2 linked regions of the Desulforamulus hydrothermalis Lam5 = DSM 18033 genome follow. The protein of the gene in region 1 binds, or shares a complex with, the protein of each later gene. Links are inferred from orthologs where the notes say so. Each region holds a gene or a part of one and is shown on either strand. Other genes may lie near its edges.

Region 1 (9,280 bases):
TCATCATAATTCCTCCGCCTCCTCCCATTGTCGGGCTTGTTCCTGCAGCTGAATACCTTTGATCAAGTTCTTCAGCATTAAAACCGTAGTTAAACTTCCTACCCCGCCGGGTACCGGGGTAATGGCAGCGGCCACCTCTTTAACCCCGGCGAAATCCACATCGCCGGTTATTTGTCCTGCCACTTCGCTGATACCGGCATCCACCACCACAGCGCCCGGTTTCACCATAGCCGCAGTTATTAAGCCGGGCTTACCCACAGCGGAAACAAGAATGTCGGCCTGCCTGGTCATGTATGCCAGATCTTTGGTGCCGGTGTGGCATACCGTCACGGTGGCATTTTCCGCCAGCGCCATGAACACCAGCGGCTTGCCTACCGTTTCACCCCGGCCCACAATCACCATGTGCTTGCCTGCTAAGGAAATACCGGACCTTTTAACAATCTCCAGGCAGCTCATGGGCGTGGCCGGCTGCAGGCAAACGCCGCCGCTGATCAGGTGACCGCGATTAAAGGGATGCAGGCCGTCCACATCTTTCAGGGGCGATACTGCTTCCATCACACGCTGCTTGTTAATATGGGGCGGCAAGGGCATCATGAGTAAAATGCCGTGCACGCCGGCATCCTGGTTGAGATCCTCTATGGTCAGCTTTACATAAAGTTCGCTGGCATTGGCGGGCAACTGATGCAGTTGAAAGTTAACCCCGGCATTGCCGCTTACTTTTTCCAAAAACCTGGCATAAGCCACCGAAGCCGCATCTTCACCCACCAGCAGCACAGCCAATGTGGGCTGTATATTTTTTCCCTTTAAGGCGGCAACCTGCTGGTTTAATTCTTCTCTCAGCATGGCCGCTACTTTTTTGCCGTCTAAAATTTGTGCCATGGTGTCTCCTTCCCTGGTGTAGCTTGTTAATCTGATTTTGATTCAACTTGGCAGGCCAATTTGCCTTGATGCAACAATACCAAAACAGTTTGCCCGATGTCAATGCTGCCGGCATCCGTTACTACTTTTCCCTCACGGGTGGTGGTAATACTATAGCCCCGGGCCATGGTAGCCAGCGGGCTTAGCACATGCAGCTTGCCGGCCAGGCCGGCCAGCCGGGCTGTTTTGTCAGCCAACAGCAGTTTGCCTGCCCGCTGCAGGCTGCCGGTCAGCGCATCCAGCATTTGCTGGCGGTTGCCGGTAATCAAATAAGGCCGCCGCAGCGGCTGGCGTTCGGTACACTGTTGCAGCCGTTGCCTGGCCCGGGCCAGTCCGTTCGTCATGCCTTTCACTATTCGTTGTTCCAGCAGTTGCAGGTAACGTGCCATTTCTCGGGTATCGGGCACCACCAGTTCGGCCGCTGCCGAAGGTGTTGGCGCACGCAAATCGGCCACCATATCGGCTATGGTAAAATCCGTTTCGTGACCCACCGCTGAAATGACAGGAATTTGTGAGCGGGCAATGGCCAGTGCCACTTCCTCGGTATTAAAGGCCCACAGTTCCTCCAGCGAACCGCCGCCCCGGCCCACAATCAATACATCTACCCCGGGTAAACCGTTCATTTGGGCAATGCCCCGGGCGATGGAGGCCGGCGCTCCTTCGCCTTGCACCAGAACAGGTGCCAGGATAACCTGCGCCATCGGCCAGCGGCGGCCGATAATATTCAGCATATCCTGCACCGCTGCCCCGCTGGGGGAGGTGACAATACCCACCACCCGGGGTATTTTAGGGAGGGGGCGTTTTCTGCCCCGGTCAAACAGCCCCTGGGCGGCCAGTTTTTGTTTTAGTTGCTCAAAGGCCAGGTAAAGGGCGCCCAACCCGTCAGGTTCCATGCTTTCGCCATAAAGCTGGTAGCTGCCGTCCCGCTCGTAGACCGAAATATAGCCCCGAACAATCACCGACATGCCGTTGGCCGGCCGGAACGGCAAGCTACGGGCCCGGGATCGAAAGATGACTACCCGCAGGCAGGCATCCCGATCTTTTAATGTCAGATACATATGGCCGGAGGTGTGTATTTTAAGGTTAGAAATCTCCCCTTTTACCCACACATTAGCCAGCAGCAGGTCGTTTTCCAGTTTATCTTTAATGTACCTGGTAACTTCGGTTACAGAAAGTATCTTCATACAATATCCCAGTGGCTCCTTTCGCTTATCAAGTGCTGTTACCGCCGCTTCGACAAGTTGCTGGCAGGGGATCATAAAATCATCTCGAACTTGTTTGACAACCTTTGTCGACACTCTGATTTAGCTTCGCAAGCTAAAAGTGTATCGCCCTTGAGGAGCGATACACCCGGTCACGTTCTGGTTAGTTTTTCTGCGGCCCCTTGGACATGAGATAATCATGAATGCTCCGGGCGGCTGCCCGGCCGGCTCCCATGGCTTTAATCACAGTGGCAGCGCCGGTTACCACATCACCCCCGGCATATACCCCTTCTTTAGAGGTTTTACCGGTTTCGTCAGCCAGGATGTTGCCGCGCCGGTTGGTAGCCAGATCGGGCGTGGTTTTGGTAATCAGCGGGTTGGGCCCCTGGCCGATGGCTACAATGGCAACATCCACCGGCAGTAAGAATTCAGAGCCGTCAACGGGCACCGGCTTGCGTCGCCCGGAAGCGTCAGGTTCGCCCAGTTCCATTTTTATGCATGTCAAACCGGTTAACCATCCCTCCTGGTTGCCAATATACCTGGTGGGATTGGTCAGGAACAAAAACTTAACTCCTTCTTCCTCTGCATGTTCAATTTCTTCCAAACGGGCCGGCAATTCAGCCCGTGAGCGGCGATACACAATGTAAACTTCCTCAGCCCCCAGGCGTAGGGCAGTACGGGCAGCATCCATCGCAACGTTGCCGCCGCCCAGTACGGCCACCTTTTTACCCACTTTAATGGGGGTAGCCGATTGGGGGAAACGGTAAGCTTTCATCAAATTGGCACGGGTTAAAAATTCATTGGCGGAATACACGCCGTTTAAATTTTCACCCGGCAAATTCATAAAGTAAGGCGTACCTGCACCGGTACCCAGGAATACAGCATCAAAACCTTCTTCGTTCAACAATTCATCTAACGAAGCAATTTGCCCGATAACAGCATTGGTTTCAATTTTGACACCCATTTTTTTTAGATTTTCAATTTCCAGTTGGACAATCCGCTTGGGCAAACGGAATTCCGGAATACCGTACATCAACACGCCGCCGGGTGTATGCAGCGCTTCAAAAACGGTAACACTGTGGCCCCAGCGCGCCAAATCAGCCGCACAGGCCAACCCTGCCGGGCCGGACCCCACAATGGCCACTTGGTAACCGGTTGGCGCCGCCTTTTCTATCTCGGTTTCCATATTCATCACATAGTCGCCCACAAAGCGCTCCAGCCGGCCGATGGCCACCGGCTCGTGTTTCTTGCCCACTACACAGTATTTTTCGCACTGGTGTTCCTGGGGGCACACCCGGCCGCAAACGGCCGGCAGGGCGTTGGTGCGCTTAATAACCCTGGCTGCTTCGGCAAACTTCCTTTCTTTCACCAGCGCAATAAATTCCGGAATATCAACTCCCACCGGACAGCCCTGTTTGCACAAAGGTTTCTTGCAATTCAGGCAGCGCTCTGCTTCTGCCACTGCCAGTTCTTCATCGTATCCCAAAGCCACTTCGGCAAAGTTTTTCGACCGTACCAGCGGGTCTTGCTGGGGCATGGCATGCTTTTGGGGAATAATTTGCTTAGCCATGGCATTTACCTCCTCCGCCACAGCCGCAACCGGCCCGGTTAAGGGCAAGCTGTTCCTCGGCCTTATATTTGCGAGAGCGCATTAACTGTTCCGCAAAATCAACTAAGTGACCGTCGAATTCGGGCCCATCCACACAGACAAACTTGGTTTCGCCGCCCACCGTAACCCGGCAAGCACCGCACATGCCGGTGCCATCCACCATAATAGAGTTTAAGCTAACCATGGTTTTAATGCCGTATTCTCTGGTCAGGTCTGCCACCGCCCGCATCATGGGCAACGGCCCGATGGCCATAACCAGATCAGGCCGGCCTGCTTCTTCTATATATTGCCGCAGTACATCAGTCACAAAGCCCTTGCGTACATAGGAACCATCGTCGGTAGTAACCAGCAATTGGTGACAAACTTCTTGCATGCGCTGTTCCCAGAAAATCAGGTCTTTGCTGCGGGCACCCATAATGCCCACCACATGGTTGCCGGCCGCCTTCATGGCCCTGGCAATCGGAAAAACCGGTGCCACCCCGACCCCGCCGGCAACCATAACTACTTTGCCAAACTTGTCCACATGGGAAGGAACGCCCAGCGGCCCCACAAAGTCCTGCACGGCGTCACCGGCCTCTAATTTGCCCAGTTTTCCGGTGGAATAGCCCGCCTCGGCAAATACGACGGTAATGGTACCTGCCTCCCGGTTATAGTCGGCGATGGTAAGGGGAATTCTCTCCCCGTCCTCATCAACCCTTAAAATAACAAATTGACCTGCTCTGGCTTTTTTGGCTACCTTGGGTGCCAGGATTTCATACTCGTGAATAGCCGGTGCCAGAGTTTTTTTAGACACAATCTGATACATCCCCGGTTGCCTCCTCTCCGGTATTGCACAGTGCATAATATATAAAAATGCGCGCAGGCAGCCTGGCCGGGCCAAAACTACGCTTCGCCATTTAACTGATGATTAAAGAATATTATGTATTTAAGTAATAAAACCTGCCCACCGGTTTATTCAACAGACACAAATTTCCCTAAGATGCCGTTAACAAACCGGCCGGAATCCGCCCCGCCAAAAATTTTGGCCAATTCCACTGCTTCGTTAACCGACACGCTGGCAGGTATATCATCCCGGAACTTCATTTCATACAGGGCCAAACGAATAATATTGCGGTCCACATTGGCCATCCGGTTAAGCTGCCAGTCTTTGCTGACCTGGCTGATCAGCTCGTCTATTTCCTGCATATGCTCCAGGGTACCCTTAACTAATTGTTGGGCAAACGCTAATTCTTCAGGACCGCTGCCAAACTCCCTGGCCGTATTGTGGATAGCAAAATCAGGCTCGATTTTTCCTACATCAATTTGAAATAAAGCCTGCAGCGCAGTTTCCCTGGCTTGCCTTCTACCCAAGTTAGGACCTCCTCTGAAAGTCAATGATATTGTGTCTAGTTTTTCCCGTGCAACTTATTTGCATAAACACTAACCGCAGCCTGCTACCAGCGGTCCCGAAACAGCCGGTCAAAGGCCCCGCGAAAATCGAACCTTTCGTCCACCCCTTTGCCCACATAATAACCAAGCGTGACGCAGAAAGCGACAAAAAGCGCCTTAAAAAAACCATAGTTGATGGCAAACCAGCCGAAAACAAGCCCCAAGAAAATGCCGACGGCTTTTCCCCGGTGGTTTTCCAAAATATCCTGGATTAATTTATAAATCATAGTAACCTCCCCTCCAAAGGGCCTACTCAACCCGGGGGCGGGTAGTGGAAATATTTTCAACTATAACCTTGATATCGTTTACGGTAATGCCGGTGGTTTGGGCAAGATACTCCTGCACCCTGTGCTGGATTTGGCGGCTGACCTCAGGAATGCTGATATCCGGAGCCACGATGGCTCTGATATGCAGCCCCATACCGCCCGGGGTTTGGGTTACCCGGGGTTTCACATCTTTAACGCCGGCAATTTGATAAACTGCTTTTTTAACCAGGTTTTCAACAGCTTGCAAAGAGATACGCACCTGGCCCAGCATATAGTCGTGCACCACCGCTTTGCCGGACTCCCGGCGAACCAGGGCAACCCAGAAAAGCCGCACTCCCACCAGCAGCAGCAACCCCAGCAAAGCCGCCAGATAAATCTGCAGTTCATAAGCATAGCCGCTCTGCCATAGAAAGTATAGGGGCTGCTGCCACCAGCCGGTGACAATAAGCAGTAACACGGCACAAAAGAACGTCATTACCAGAGTATAAAGAAAAAGCAAACCTCGATCAAAGGGGCTCACCATATTCCCCTCCCTTATGGGATAATACAAACATAACTTATACATATAAAATGCGGAACCAACGCAGCATTGGTTCCGAATTTGTCATTGCTGTTAACTTGGCTTACCTTACTCGCTGGGGTTCTTCTTCCTTATTGTCAGAGCTGGCAAAGGCTACTCCCTGCACATGGACATTGACTTCCACCACCGAAAGGCCGGTCATGCCTTCAATGGCACGCTTTACATTCATTTGAATCTGCGTTGCCACATCCGGAATGCGCACGCCGTATTCCACAATCACAAACAGATCCACAGCGGCTTCTTTTTCGCCCACTTCTACCTTAACGCCCTTGGACAGGTTTTTGCGGCCTAACATTTCGGCAATACCGCCGCCGATACCGCCGCTCATGCCTGCCACACCGGGCACCTCGGTGGCCGCCATGCCGGCTATTACACCAACCACATCATCCGCGATGCGGATACCGCCCAAACCCTCCTGGGGAGTCATCACTACAATATCACGTTTATTATCTGCCATGTTACACCTCCGTTAATCCACTTCCAAGTGCATTATAACATATTCTGGTAACACACAGCAACCATGCTAGGGTTCAGGCAAAATTCGACGTTGGATAAAGTTGGTATAAACCTCACCCCGGCGGAAAAAGGCATTGTTAAGTACCTTTTTATGAAAGGGAATGGTGGTAGGAATTCCTTCGACCACAAATTCATCCAAGGCCCTCTGCATCCTCCGGATGGCCTCCTCACGATCCCTACCCCAGACAATTAACTTGCCAATCATCGAATCATAATAAGGCGGGATAACATACCCTGTGTAAGCAGCGCTGTCCACCCTTACCCAGGGGCCGCCGGGCGGGTGATATAACTGAATAGTGCCGGGATGGGGCATGAAATTTTTATCAGGGTCTTCCGCATTAATCCGGCACTCAATGGCCCACCCGTCAATGCGCACATCATTTTGACCATAACCCAGGGGCTCCCCGGCGGCAATGCGAATTTGTTCTTTTATCAAATCAATGCCGGTAATTAGTTCGGTAACCGGGTGCTCCACCTGAATACGTGTATTCATTTCAATAAAATAAAATTTGTTGTGTTTGTCCAGCAAAAACTCAACGGTACCCGCATTGTAATAACCAACTGCTTTGGCTGCTTTAATGGCTGCTTCGCCCATCTTGCGGCGCAGGGAAGGACTCAACGCCACGGAAGGGGCTTCTTCGATAACCTTCTGGTTACGGCGCTGCACTGAGCAATCCCGCTCCGCCAGGTAAACCAGGTTACCTTCCTTGTCCCCCAGCACTTGAATTTCAATGTGTCGAGGCTGTTCAACATATTTCTCTAAATAGACATCCCCGTTGCCAAAGGCTGCCTGGGCTTCGTTGCGGGCAGTGCTGATGGCCTTCAGTAAATCCTCCTCGCTGTGGGCCACCCGCATGCCGCGGCCGCCGCCGCCGGCGGAAGCCTTAATTAATACCGGATAGCCGATTTCCCTGGCAATGGCAAGCGCTTCCTCGTCGCTTTTTACCGCCCCTTCAGATCCCGGCACCACCGGCACTCCGGCCTCAATCATGGTCTGGCGGGCCAGCGCCTTGTTGCCCATGTATTCAATGGCATGGGGGGAGGGGCCAATAAAGGTGATGCCGCAATCCTCGCAGATCATGGCAAATTGTGAGTTTTCAGCCAGGAACCCGTAACCGGGGTGGATGGCATCCGCCCCGGAAACTTCGGCAGCACTGATAATATTGGCAATATTTAAGTAGCTTTTGCCCGAGGGGGCCGGCCCGATACAATAAGCCTCGTCAGCCAGGCGGACCGGCAAGCTGTCCCTGTCCGCCTCTGAATATACCACCACAGTCTTAATGTTTAATTCCTGACAGGCCCGAATAATTCTCAGGGCAATCTCGCCCCGGTTGGCAATCAGTATTTTTTTAAACATGCGCTCTCCCTACTTCTTTTTGATCAAAAACAATTTTTGTCCGTATTCTACCGGCTGGCCGTTTTCCACCAGGATTTCCACAATCTCACCGGCTGTCTCCGCTTCAATTTCGTTCATTAACTTCATGGCTTCAATAATGCACAGGGTCTGGCCGGTCTGCACGACATCCCCCACCTTGACAAAGGGATCGGCATCCGGTGCCGGGGACCGGTAAAAGGTTCCCACCATAGGCGCCGTAACCGCTACCAGGTCCTCGGCCGCCGGAGCCGCCGGGGCTGCCGGGGCTGCCGGAACAGCCTCGGGAGTTTTGGCCGTCTCTGCCGCCGGCACTTCCGCCAAAGGTGCTGCCGCCGCAGTTACAGCGGCTGCCATTTTACCTCCCTTGCGGATGGACACTTTTACCCCGTCACTTTCCAAATCTATTTCTGTAATATCCGTTTGGTCAAGCACCTTAATCAGTTCTTTTAATTCATTAAGGTTCACGTTTTTGGCCTCCTTGGTACGCTTGTTGCCACTAGCATCGGCCGGTGACCCCGCTTTGTATGATGCCGCCTTCCGCCGGGGACCGGTTTCGCCCCGGCGCCGGGCTTCAAAAAACTTGCGGGCCACCTGGGGAAACATGGCGTAAGTCAGCACATCTTCCTGGCTAATGGCCAAATCTTTTATTTCTTCTCTTAGTTTATCCATTTTTGGTTCCAACAAGTCCGCCGGGCGACAGGTGATGGGTTCCTTATCTCCCAGTACTTTGCGACTGATGGCCGGGTCAATGGTAGCCGGCGGTCGTCCGTAATAGCCCTGGACATACAGCTTTACTTCCCCGGGAATCAATTTGTACCGCTGGCCGGTGAGGACGTTTAAGACGGCCTGGGTACCCACAATCTGGCTGGTGGGCGTCACCAGAGGCGGAAAACCCAGTTCCTCCCGCACCCGGGGGATCTCCTCCAGCACTTCGTCCAGCCGGTGCAGTGCTTTTTGTTCTTCCAGTTGGGACACCAGGTTAGAAATCATACCCCCCGGCACCTGGTGTTCAAATACCCGCATATCACTAATGCGGGTTACTCCCCGCTGCTGCCCTAATTCTTTGCGCAGGTCTTCAAAATACTGGGCTACTTCAAACAAGGCTTTAATACTTAAACCTGTATCATAGGGGGTTCCCTTGAGGGCCCGGACCACCGTCTCCACAGGTGGCTGCGAGGCGCCGAAGGCCATCGGCACCGAGGCGGTGTCCACCACGTCCACACCCGCCTCGGCCGCTTTCAAATAAGCCCCCACCGCCATACCGCCGATATAGTGGCAGTGCAGCTGTACCGGAACACTCAAATGAGCTTTAAACAATTTAACCAGTTCATAGGCTTTAAAGGGCGCCAGCAGGCCGGCCATATCTTTGATGCAAATGGAATCAGC
Region 2 (9,412 bases), on another replicon or contig:
GACAATCACGCGGCTTTTAGCCGGTTCAACGGATACTACTTTACCCTTCTTGCCGGCATCTTTACCGGTGATGACAAGTACAGTATCGCCCTTGCGAACGTGAACTTTCGGCATGTCGTTCATACACCTCCTGTTTGAGGTGAGAGGTGGAAGACAGAGGTTGGATCGATTTTCTCTCCTACCACTCTTACCTCTTGCTTTAAGCCACTAGATAACTTCAGGTGCCAGGGAAACGATTTTCATAAAGTCTTTTTCACGCAGTTCCCGGGCCACAGGTCCAAAAATACGTGTACCCCTGGGGGTTTTATCGTCTTTAATAATAACGGCTGCGTTTTCATCAAACTTGATGTATGAGCCGTCCGGCCGGCGTACTTCTTTGTTGGTGCGGACAACTACGCACTTAACCACATCACCTTTTTTAACAACGCCGCCGGGTGTAGCTTCTTTAACGGAAGCTATGATAATATCGCCAACGCTGGCATAACGACGCAGGGATCCGCCCAGCACACGGATGCACATTAACTTGCGAGCCCCGGTGTTATCTGCAGCTTTTAAAATGGTTTGCACTTGAATCACGGCATAAACCTCCCTTCGTACCCGGTATCGGCCAAAACCTTACAGTTGTTCTGCCCGTTCCAGGATTTCAACAACACGCCAGCGCTTATCCTTGGACAGCGGGCGGGTTTCCATGATACGAACAATATCGCCAATGCGGCAGCTGTTTTCTTCATCATGGGCTTTAAATTTCTTTGTTTTACGAATGGTGCGGTTGTACAGCGGGTGGCGCACACGATCCTCAACTGCTACCACAACAGTTTTTTCCATTTTATCGCTTACCACTCTGCCCTGGCGAACCTTACGCATATTACGCCCTTGCTCCACCATCGTACCTCCTTCCTGGTCGATGACAATTACCGGTTACCGGCTTAGCGAATGCCAAGTTTTCTCTCGGTTTGTACAGTTTTTAAACGAGCAATTTTCCGCTTGCATTCTTTAATCTTCATGGGGTTATCCAATTGTCCGGTTGCCAATTGAAATCTTAACTTGAAGAGCTCGTCTTTGGAGTCATCTATCTTCTTAGCCAATTCGGCATCAGTAAGATCTCTGATTTCCTTAGCTTTCATTGGCTTCACCTACTTCCCCACGTTTTACGAACTTGCATTTAACAGGCAGCTTGTGCATAGCCAAGCGCATGGCTTCACGGGCAGTTGCTTCGGGAACCCCGGCAACCTCAAACATAATCCGGCCCGGCTTAACTATAGCCACCCAGTGCTCCGGAGCACCCTTACCGGAACCCATGCGGGTTTCAGCCGGTTTTTGGGTGATGGGCTTATCCGGGAAAATGCGAATCCATACTTTACCACCACGTTTGATATAACGGGTCATGGCAATACGAGCAGCTTCGATTTGACGGTTAGTAATCCAACCTGCTTCCAGGGCCTGGATCCCGTATTCGCCGAAGCTTACTTCTCTACCGCCTTTAGTAACACCGCCGTTGCCACGGGGACGGTGCTGCTTGCGGTACTTAACCCTTTTCGGAATAAGCATCGGTTACTCGCCTCCTTGACCGGCTGCGGTTTTCTTCGCTTCCGGTAAAACTTCTCCTTTGTAAATCCATACTTTAACGCCAATTTTACCGTAGGTTGTATTGGCTTCGGCAAACCCATAGTCTATATCTGCACGCAGGGTATGCAGGGGTACTTTTCCCTCGCTGTACCATTCGGTACGCGCAATTTCGGCGCCGGCCAAGCGACCGCTGCAGGCAATTTTAATGCCCTTGGCGCCCATTCTGAGGGATCTTTGAACGGTTTGCTTCATGGCCCGGCGGAATGCCACCCGTTTCTCCAGTTGTGCAGCAATGTTTTCAGCCACCAGTTGGGCATCAACTTCCGGATTTTTAATTTCTACAATGTTAACATGAACTTGCTTGCCGGTCATTTTTTCCAGCTCTTTTCTAAGAGCTTCCACTTCAGCACCGCCACGACCAATTACAATGCCCGGTTTAGCGGTATGAATAGAAATCTTAACCCGGTTAGCCGCCCGCTCAATTTGTGTTTTAGAAATACCGGCCTGGTAAAGCTTGCCTTTGATAAACTGACGAATCTTAACGTCTTCAATCAGCAAATTGGAGTAATTGCGCTTATCAGCAAACCATTTACCTTCCCAGTCTTTGATTATGCCAATCCGCAAACCCTTTGGGTTAACCTTCTGACCCACGCAATTATCCCTCCTTTTTGTCCGAAACCACAACTGTAATGTGGCTGGTTCTTCTTTTAATAATATCCGCACGGCCCATGGCTCTGGGCATCATACGCTTCAGGCTGGGACCCTGGTCTACATAAATTTTGGTAATGACCAATTCATCTTTATCCATGTCATAGTTATGTTCCGCGTTAGCAGCAGCAGACTTGACTACCTTGGTAACGGCAGCGGCAGCTTTGTTCGGGGTGTAGCGCAGGATGGCCAAGGCCTCGTTTAACTTTTTGCCCCGAATCAAATCTACTACCATGCGGGCCTTACGCGGGGATACGCGGATAAATTTGGCGACTGCTCTCGCTTCCATCGTTTAGCCCCCTCTTATGGTTACTTAACACCAGTGGAACGCTCGCCGGCGTGTCCTCTGTAGGTACGGGTAGGTGCAAATTCACCCAGTTTGTGTCCAACCATATCTTCTGTAATATATACCGGAATATGCTTACGGCCGTCATATACTGCAATGGTATGGCCAATCATCTGCGGGAAGATGGTGGAACGGCGGGACCAGGTTTTGATAACCTTTTTTTCACCCTTCTCATTCATCTGCTCAATTTTTTTTAACAGGTGATCGTCAATAAACGGTCCTTTTTTAAGAGAACGAGCCATTATGAACCTCCTTCCGGATCATGCTCATGTTCCAAATTCACGGGGCCGGGCGTACAACGACCCCATGCCTTTATTTACTGCGGCGTTTAACTATCAGGCGATCGCTCTTTTTCTTACCGCGGGTCTTAACGCCCATTGCCAGTTTACCCCAAGGAGTAGAGGGTTGACGGCCGATGGGGTTACGTCCTTCACCACCGCCGTGGGGGTGATCAACCGGGTTCATAACTTTACCGCGTACTGTGGGTCTGATACCCAGGTGACGGGCCCGACCGGCTTTACCAATGGTAATGTTTTCGTGTTCCAGGTTGCCAACCTGGCCGACAGTGGCGCGGCACTCCTGCAGCACCAGCCGCATTTCGCCGGAAGGCAGGCGCAGGTTAGCATACTTGCCTTCTTTCGCCATTAACTGGGCAGCAGCACCGGCAGAGCGAACCAGTTGGCCGCCGGCCCCCGGGTACAGTTCAACGTTGTGTACCATGGTGCCCACCGGAATGTTGCGCAGGGGCAGGCAGTTACCCACTTTAATGTCTGCATTGGGGCCCGATTCAACGGTCATGCCAACTTCCAGGCCTACGGGAGCAATAATATAGCGCTTTTCACCGTCCACATAGTGCAGCAGGGCAATGCGGGCGGAACGGTTAGGATCGTATTCAATAGCTGCAACTTTAGCCGGAATACCGTCTTTGTTGCGCTTAAAATCAATAATGCGGTACATCCGCTTGTGGCCACCACCCTGGTGCCGTACGGTAATGCGGCCCTGGGCGTTGCGTCCTCCGTTCTTTTTAAGAGGCTCCAGCAGAGATTTTTCAGGTTTGGTCTTGGTGATCTCGCTAAAGTCGGGGACGGTAACAAACCGGCGGCCAGGTGAGGTAGGTTTATAAGATTTTACTGCCACCTGGGCTTCCCTCCTTACAGTCCTTCAAAGATCTCGATCTTGTCGCCTTCTCGCAAGGTAACAATGGCTTTTTTGCGTTCAGGTGTTCTGCCGATGAATTGGCGCACACGCTTAAGTTTGCCCTTCACCCGCATGGTGTTAACCTTTTCCACCTTGACCTTGAAGATATCCTCAACAGCCTGTTTAATTTCGGTCTTATTAGCTTTCAAATCAACAATAAAGGTGTATTTGTTATCGGCTAATAAACGGGTACTTTTTTCGGTAACCACCGGCTTGATGAGGATGTCGCGCGGATTTTTCATTACGCCAGCACCTCCTCGATCTTAGCCACGGCGTCCTTGGTAATAACCAGTTTGGTGTACTTTAACAGGTCATAAACATTAACGCCTTCAGCTTTTAAGGGTTTTACCCCGGCAATGTTGCGAGCGGATTTTTCCACATTAACATCCCGCTCGGCTGTTACAACCAGCGCCTTGTTAGCGTTCAGGTTGTTCAGGATGCGCACCATTTCTTTGGTTTTGGGAGCATCTATGGTAAGGGCATCCAATACAATAATGTTATTGCTTTTAACTTTGCTGGAAAGCGCGGATTTCAGAGCCAGCCGGCGTACTTTCTTGGGCAAGGAGAAAGAGTAATCACGCGGATGGGGTCCGAAAATGGTGCCGCCTTTACGCCAAAGAGGAGATCTGATGGAACCTACTCTGGCACGGCCGGTGCCCTTTTGGCGCCAAGGCTTGCGTCCGCCGCCGCTGACCTCTGCTCTGGTTTTGGTATCATGGGTACCTTGACGCTGGTTGGCAAGCTGCATGGTTACGGCATCATGCAGGACGGATTCGTGGGGCTCGATGCCGAACACTTCGTCCTTCAGCTCCACTTCGCCCACCTGTTCGCCGTTGACGTTATATAAAGCTACTTTAGGCATTGGATTCACAGTCCTCCTTTCGCTGCGCCACCGCTACTTGGCCTTGACGCTGTTTTTAATCAGTAACAGGCCGCCCCTTGGGCCGGGTACTGCACCTTTAATGGCCAGCAAGTTGCGTTCGGCATCCACCTTAACAACTTCCAGGTTTTGTACGGTTACCCGTTCAACACCATAGTGGCCGGGCAGCTTTCTGCCTTTAAAGGTTCGGGCAGGGCCTTTGGCTGCGGAGGAACCGGGCCGACGGTGATATTTTGAACCATGGGCCATTGGTCCGCGGTGGAAGTTATGGCGTTTAATGCCGCCGGCAAAACCGCGTCCTTTGGAAGTTCCTACAACGTCCACCTTTTCCCCGGCGGCAAAGATGTCCGCTTTGATTTCTTGACCTACTTGATATTCTTCAAGGTTTTCTACCTTGATTTCCCGCAGAAAACGCACCGGACGCACGCCGGCCTTGGCCAGATGGCCCTTGATGGGTTTGTTGATCAGGTTTTCGCGTTTTTCGCCAAAGCCCAACTGAACGGCTGCATATCCGTCATTCTCGGGAGTTTTTTTCTGTACCACCAGGCAGGGGCCGGCTTCTACAACAGTTACCGGGATGGCCACACCTGCTTCGTTAAAAATTTGGGTCATGCCCACTTTTTTGCCAAGAATACCTTTTGGCATGACAAAACACCTCCTGTTATAGTCAGAGGTTAGAAGCCCGTGGGTCCCCCCAGGGCTTCTAACATACACTCTCGGGGTCAGATTACAGCTTTATTTCAATATCCACGCCAGCAGGCAGATCCAGGCGCATCAGAGCGTCAACCGTCTTGGGAGTGGGCTCCAGGATATCGATTAAGCGTTTGTGCACACGCATTTCAAACTGTTCCCGGGAGTCTTTATTTACGTGGGGGGAACGCAAAATGGTGTAAACACTTCTTTCGGTGGGCAGAGGTACCGGACCTGCCACCTGAGCACCGGTCCGCTTGGCCGTTTCAACAATTTTGCCGGCGGACTGGTCAAGCATTTGATGATCAAAGGCTTTCAGCCTGATTCTTATTTTTTGGCTTTTCATACTTTCTTTCTCCCTTCGTCCGATTTGCGGACTGCTCCGTGAAAATTACCTCACAAGGCGAGCAACCTTCCACTTCATCGCTAGTCGACCGGAAGCCCGGCGTTTCCTGCGGACTGGCCGCCCGCCGGGCCGGTTCCACGACCGGCTAAAATTACTCGCGGATGGCGGTTACTACGCCGGCGCCTACAGTACGGCCGCCTTCACGGATAGCAAAGCGCAGGCCTTCCTCAATAGCGATGGGGGTGATCAGGTCCACCTTCATCTTGATGTTGTCCCCGGGCATGACCATTTCTACGCCTTCCGGCAGTTGTACCACACCGGTTACGTCGGTGGTACGGAAGTAGAACTGAGGACGGTAGCCGTTAAAGAAGGGGGTGTGACGGCCGCCCTCTTCTTTGGTCAGGACGTATACCTCTGCTTCGTACTTGGTGTGGGGCTTAATGCTGCCGGGTTTTGCCAGCACTTGGCCACGCTCGATTTCTTTACGGTCAACACCGCGCAGCAGGCAACCGATGTTGTCACCGGCTTGCGCAAAGTCTAACAGCTTGCGGAACATTTCTACGCCGGTTACTACGGTCTTGCGGGGCTTGTCGTTAAGACCGACGATTTCCACTTCATCCTGTACTTTTACTTGGCCGCGCTCAACACGACCGGTAGCCACAGTACCACGGCCGGTAATGGAGAACACGTCTTCTACCGGCATCAGGAAGGGCTTATCAACATCCCGCTCAGGGGTGGGAATGTAGGAGTCTACTGCATCCATCAGCTCCCAGATCTTGCCGCACCATTCGCACTCACGCTTGCCGCAGCCGCACTCCAGGGCTTTCAGGCCGGAACCGGCAATAATGGGAGTGTCGTCGCCGGGGAATTCATAGGAGTTCAGCAGTTCGCGCACTTCCATGTCCACCAGCTCAAGCAGTTCGGGATCGTCTACCATGTCAGCTTTGTTCAGGAATACCACAATGTAGGGTACGCCTACCTGACGGGACAGCAGGATGTGCTCACGGGTTTGCGGCATCGGACCGTCAGCGGCGGATACAACCAGGATGGCGCCGTCCATCTGGGCCGCACCGGTAATCATGTTTTTAACATAGTCAGCGTGACCCGGGCAGTCAACGTGAGCATAGTGACGATTGCCGGTTTCGTATTCTACGTGGGCGGTGTTAATGGTAATACCGCGTTCACGCTCTTCGGGAGCGTTGTCAATTTCGTCGTAACGCTTAACTTGGGCGCCGCCGGTGGTAGACAGAACTACGGTAATGGCGGCGGTAAGGGTGGTTTTGCCGTGGTCAACGTGACCGATGGTACCAATGTTTACGTGGGGTTTGGTACGTTCAAATTTAGCCTTAGCCATGGTTATTACTTTCCTCCTTGCTCACACGCGAAAGAATCTTTCTGCTTATCCTTTTCGCTTAGCGATAATGCCTTCGGCAATATTTTTGGGAACTTCTTCATAGTGGTCGTGCTGCATGGTGTAGGTGCCACGACCCTGGGTTTTGGAGCGCAGGTCCGTGGCATAGCCAAACATTTCTGCCAGGGGGACGTAAGCGGTGACAACCCGTGCGTTACCCCGCTGACCCATTTCTTCAATACGGCCGCGGCGGCTGTTCAAATCGCCGATAACATCTCCCATGTACTCTTCCGGAACCACCACTTCAACTTTAAAGATGGGTTCCAGCAATACCGGGTTAGCTTTTTCGGCTCCGTTTTTAAAGGCCATCGAGCCGGCAATCTTAAAGGCCATTTCCGAGGAGTCCACCTCGTGGTAAGACCCGTCATAGATGGTAGCCCGGATATCAACCATGGGGTAGCCGGCCAAAATACCGTTTTCCATAGCTTCTTTGATACCGGCATCTACGGCAGGAATGTACTCTTTGGGTACTACGCCGCCGACAATTTTATTAACAAACTCGTAGCCCGGGCCACCCGGCTCCATCGGCTCCAGTTCGATCCACACATGACCGTACTGGCCTTTACCGCCGGACTGACGCACAAACTTACCTTCTGCCTTAACGGCTTTACGAATGGTTTCTTTATAAGCCACTTGGGGCCTTCCCACATTGGCCTGCACCTTAAATTCGCGCATCAGTCGATCCACGATAATTTCCAGGTGCAACTCGCCCATGCCGGAGATGATTGTCTGACCGGTTTCTTCATTGGTGCTTACCCTGAAGGTAGGATCCTCTTCGGACAGTTTGGTTAAGGCAACACCCATTTTGTCCTGGTCAGCTTTGGTTTTTGGTTCAATGGCCACGGAAATAACCGGATCAGGGAATTCCATGGATTCAAGAATAATGGGATGCTTTTCGTCACAGAGTGTGTCACCGGTGGTGGTGTCCTTCAGTCCTACAGCAGCGGCAATATCTCCGGCAAACACCTGAGGAATTTCTTCCCGGTGGTTGGCATGCATTTGGAGAATACGGCCGATTCGTTCTTTCTTACCCTTTGTGGTGTTGTACACATAGGACCCGGCGTTTAATACGCCTGAGTACACCCGGAAGTAGGTCAACTTGCCTACATAGGGGTCTGACATGATCTTAAAGGCCAACGCAGCAAAGGGCTCGCTGTCGCTGGAAATCCGTTGATCGGCAGCGCCGGTATCGGGATTAATGCCTTGAATGGCCGGCACATCAGTGGGGGCCGGCAGGTAATCCACAATGGCGTCCAATAAGGGCTGCACACCTTTGTTTTTGAACGAAGAACCGCACAGTACCGGGGTAATTTTAACCGCCAGGGTGGCTTTGCGAATTGCCAGTTTAATTTCTTCTTCACTTAACTCTTCGCCTTCCAGGTACTTCACCATCAGTTCTTCGTCAAACTCCGCCACCGCTTCCAGCAGCTTTTCCCGGTATTCAGCCACCAGCTCCGCCATATCGGCCGGGATTTCGGTTTCTTCGCTCTTGGTGCCGAGATCATCGACATAAATAATTGCTTTGTTGGTTACCAAATCCACAATGCCGCGGAACTGATCTTCGCTGCCAATGGGCAATTGAATCGGTACCGGATTGGCACCCAGTCGGTCTTTAATCATGTTTACGCCGTTAAAGAAATCAGCGCCCACGCGGTCCATTTTGTTGATGTAAGCAATTCTGGGCACGCCATATTTATCGGCCTGCCGCCAAACAGTTTCAGATTGGGGTTCTACCCCCCCGACCGAACAAAACACAGCCACCGCACCATCTAACACCCGTAGCGAACGTTCTACCTCAACTGTAAAATCCACGTGCCCGGGTGTGTCTATAATGTTGATACGGTGATTTTTCCACTGGGCAGTGGTAGCAGCAGATGTAATGGTAATGCCCCTCTCCTGCTCCTGTACCATCCAGTCCATGGTGGCTGCGCCATCGTGTACTTCACCAATCTTATGAACTTTCCCGGTGTAGAACAAAATACGCTCTGTGGTAGTGGTTTTTCCGGCATCAATATGGGCCATTATACCAATGTTGCGGGTTCTTTCCAAAGGAAACTGTCGGGCCATAATGATCCTCCCTTACCACCTGTAATGAGCAAACGCTTTGTTGGCTTCTGCCATTTTATGTGTATCTTCGCGCTTCTTAACGGTTGCTCCGACGTTATTTGCTGCATCCATAATTTCTGCAGCCAGTTTCTCAGCCATCGACTTGCCGGCACGCTTGCGGGTAAACATTACCAGCCAGCGAATACCCAGGGTTTGACGACG

What was found.
Region 2: the proteins of nusB (region 1) and rpsJ are in contact, whole or in part, in a solved structure (PDB 3D3B), measured with the Escherichia coli proteins. The link is inferred for Desulforamulus hydrothermalis Lam5 = DSM 18033 from one-to-one orthologs.

What each region holds. Positions count from the first base shown.
Region 1 is NZ_CAOS01000013.1:79,127-88,406, reverse strand. The notes cover bases 3,381-6,184. They hold nusB (transcription antitermination factor NusB), read right to left. Parts: upstream 5,080-6,184; coding sequence 4,681-5,079; downstream 3,381-4,680. Other genes in these bases: DESHY_RS10460 (Asp23/Gls24 family envelope stress response protein), read right to left, coding at 6,047-6,184; amaP (alkaline shock response membrane anchor protein AmaP), read right to left, coding at 5,407-5,946; DESHY_RS10470 (DUF2273 domain-containing protein), read right to left, coding at 5,163-5,384; DESHY_RS10480 (sulfide/dihydroorotate dehydrogenase-like FAD/NAD-binding protein), read right to left, coding at 3,683-4,534; gltA (NADPH-dependent glutamate synthase), read right to left, coding at 3,381-3,690. Also shown: DESHY_RS10500 (cyclodeaminase/cyclohydrolase family protein), read right to left, coding at 1-7; DESHY_RS10495 (bifunctional 5,10-methylenetetrahydrofolate dehydrogenase/5,10-methenyltetrahydrofolate cyclohydrolase), read right to left, coding at 4-879; xseA (exodeoxyribonuclease VII large subunit), read right to left, coding at 906-2,102; more of gltA, read right to left, coding at 2,284-3,380; more of DESHY_RS10460, read right to left, coding at 6,185-6,460; accC (acetyl-CoA carboxylase biotin carboxylase subunit), read right to left, coding at 6,527-7,876; accB (acetyl-CoA carboxylase biotin carboxyl carrier protein), read right to left, coding at 7,886-9,280. UniProt on the Escherichia coli protein: Part of the processive rRNA transcription and antitermination complex (rrnTAC). The complex forms an RNA-chaperone ring around the RNA exit tunnel of RNA polymerase (RNAP).
Region 2 is NZ_CAOS01000007.1:41,234-50,645, reverse strand. What follows is about bases 4,080-7,015. They hold rpsJ (30S ribosomal protein S10), read right to left. Parts: upstream 5,734-7,015; coding sequence 5,425-5,733; downstream 4,080-5,424. Other genes in these bases: tuf (elongation factor Tu), read right to left, coding at 5,885-7,015; rplC (50S ribosomal protein L3), read right to left, coding at 4,713-5,342; rplD (50S ribosomal protein L4), read right to left, coding at 4,080-4,679. In the rest of the region: rplX (50S ribosomal protein L24), read right to left, coding at 1-114; rplN (50S ribosomal protein L14), read right to left, coding at 208-576; rpsQ (30S ribosomal protein S17), read right to left, coding at 616-885; rpmC (50S ribosomal protein L29), read right to left, coding at 927-1,124; rplP (50S ribosomal protein L16), read right to left, coding at 1,114-1,548; rpsC (30S ribosomal protein S3), read right to left, coding at 1,552-2,217; rplV (50S ribosomal protein L22), read right to left, coding at 2,222-2,563; rpsS (30S ribosomal protein S19), read right to left, coding at 2,584-2,862; rplB (50S ribosomal protein L2), read right to left, coding at 2,933-3,757; rplW (50S ribosomal protein L23), read right to left, coding at 3,772-4,059; more of rplD, read right to left, coding at 4,059-4,079; more of tuf, read right to left, coding at 7,016-7,087; fusA (elongation factor G), read right to left, coding at 7,133-9,211; rpsG (30S ribosomal protein S7), read right to left, coding at 9,224-9,412. UniProt on the Escherichia coli protein: Involved in the binding of tRNA to the ribosomes. Part of the processive rRNA transcription and antitermination complex (rrnTAC). The complex forms an RNA-chaperone ring around the RNA exit tunnel of RNA polymerase (RNAP).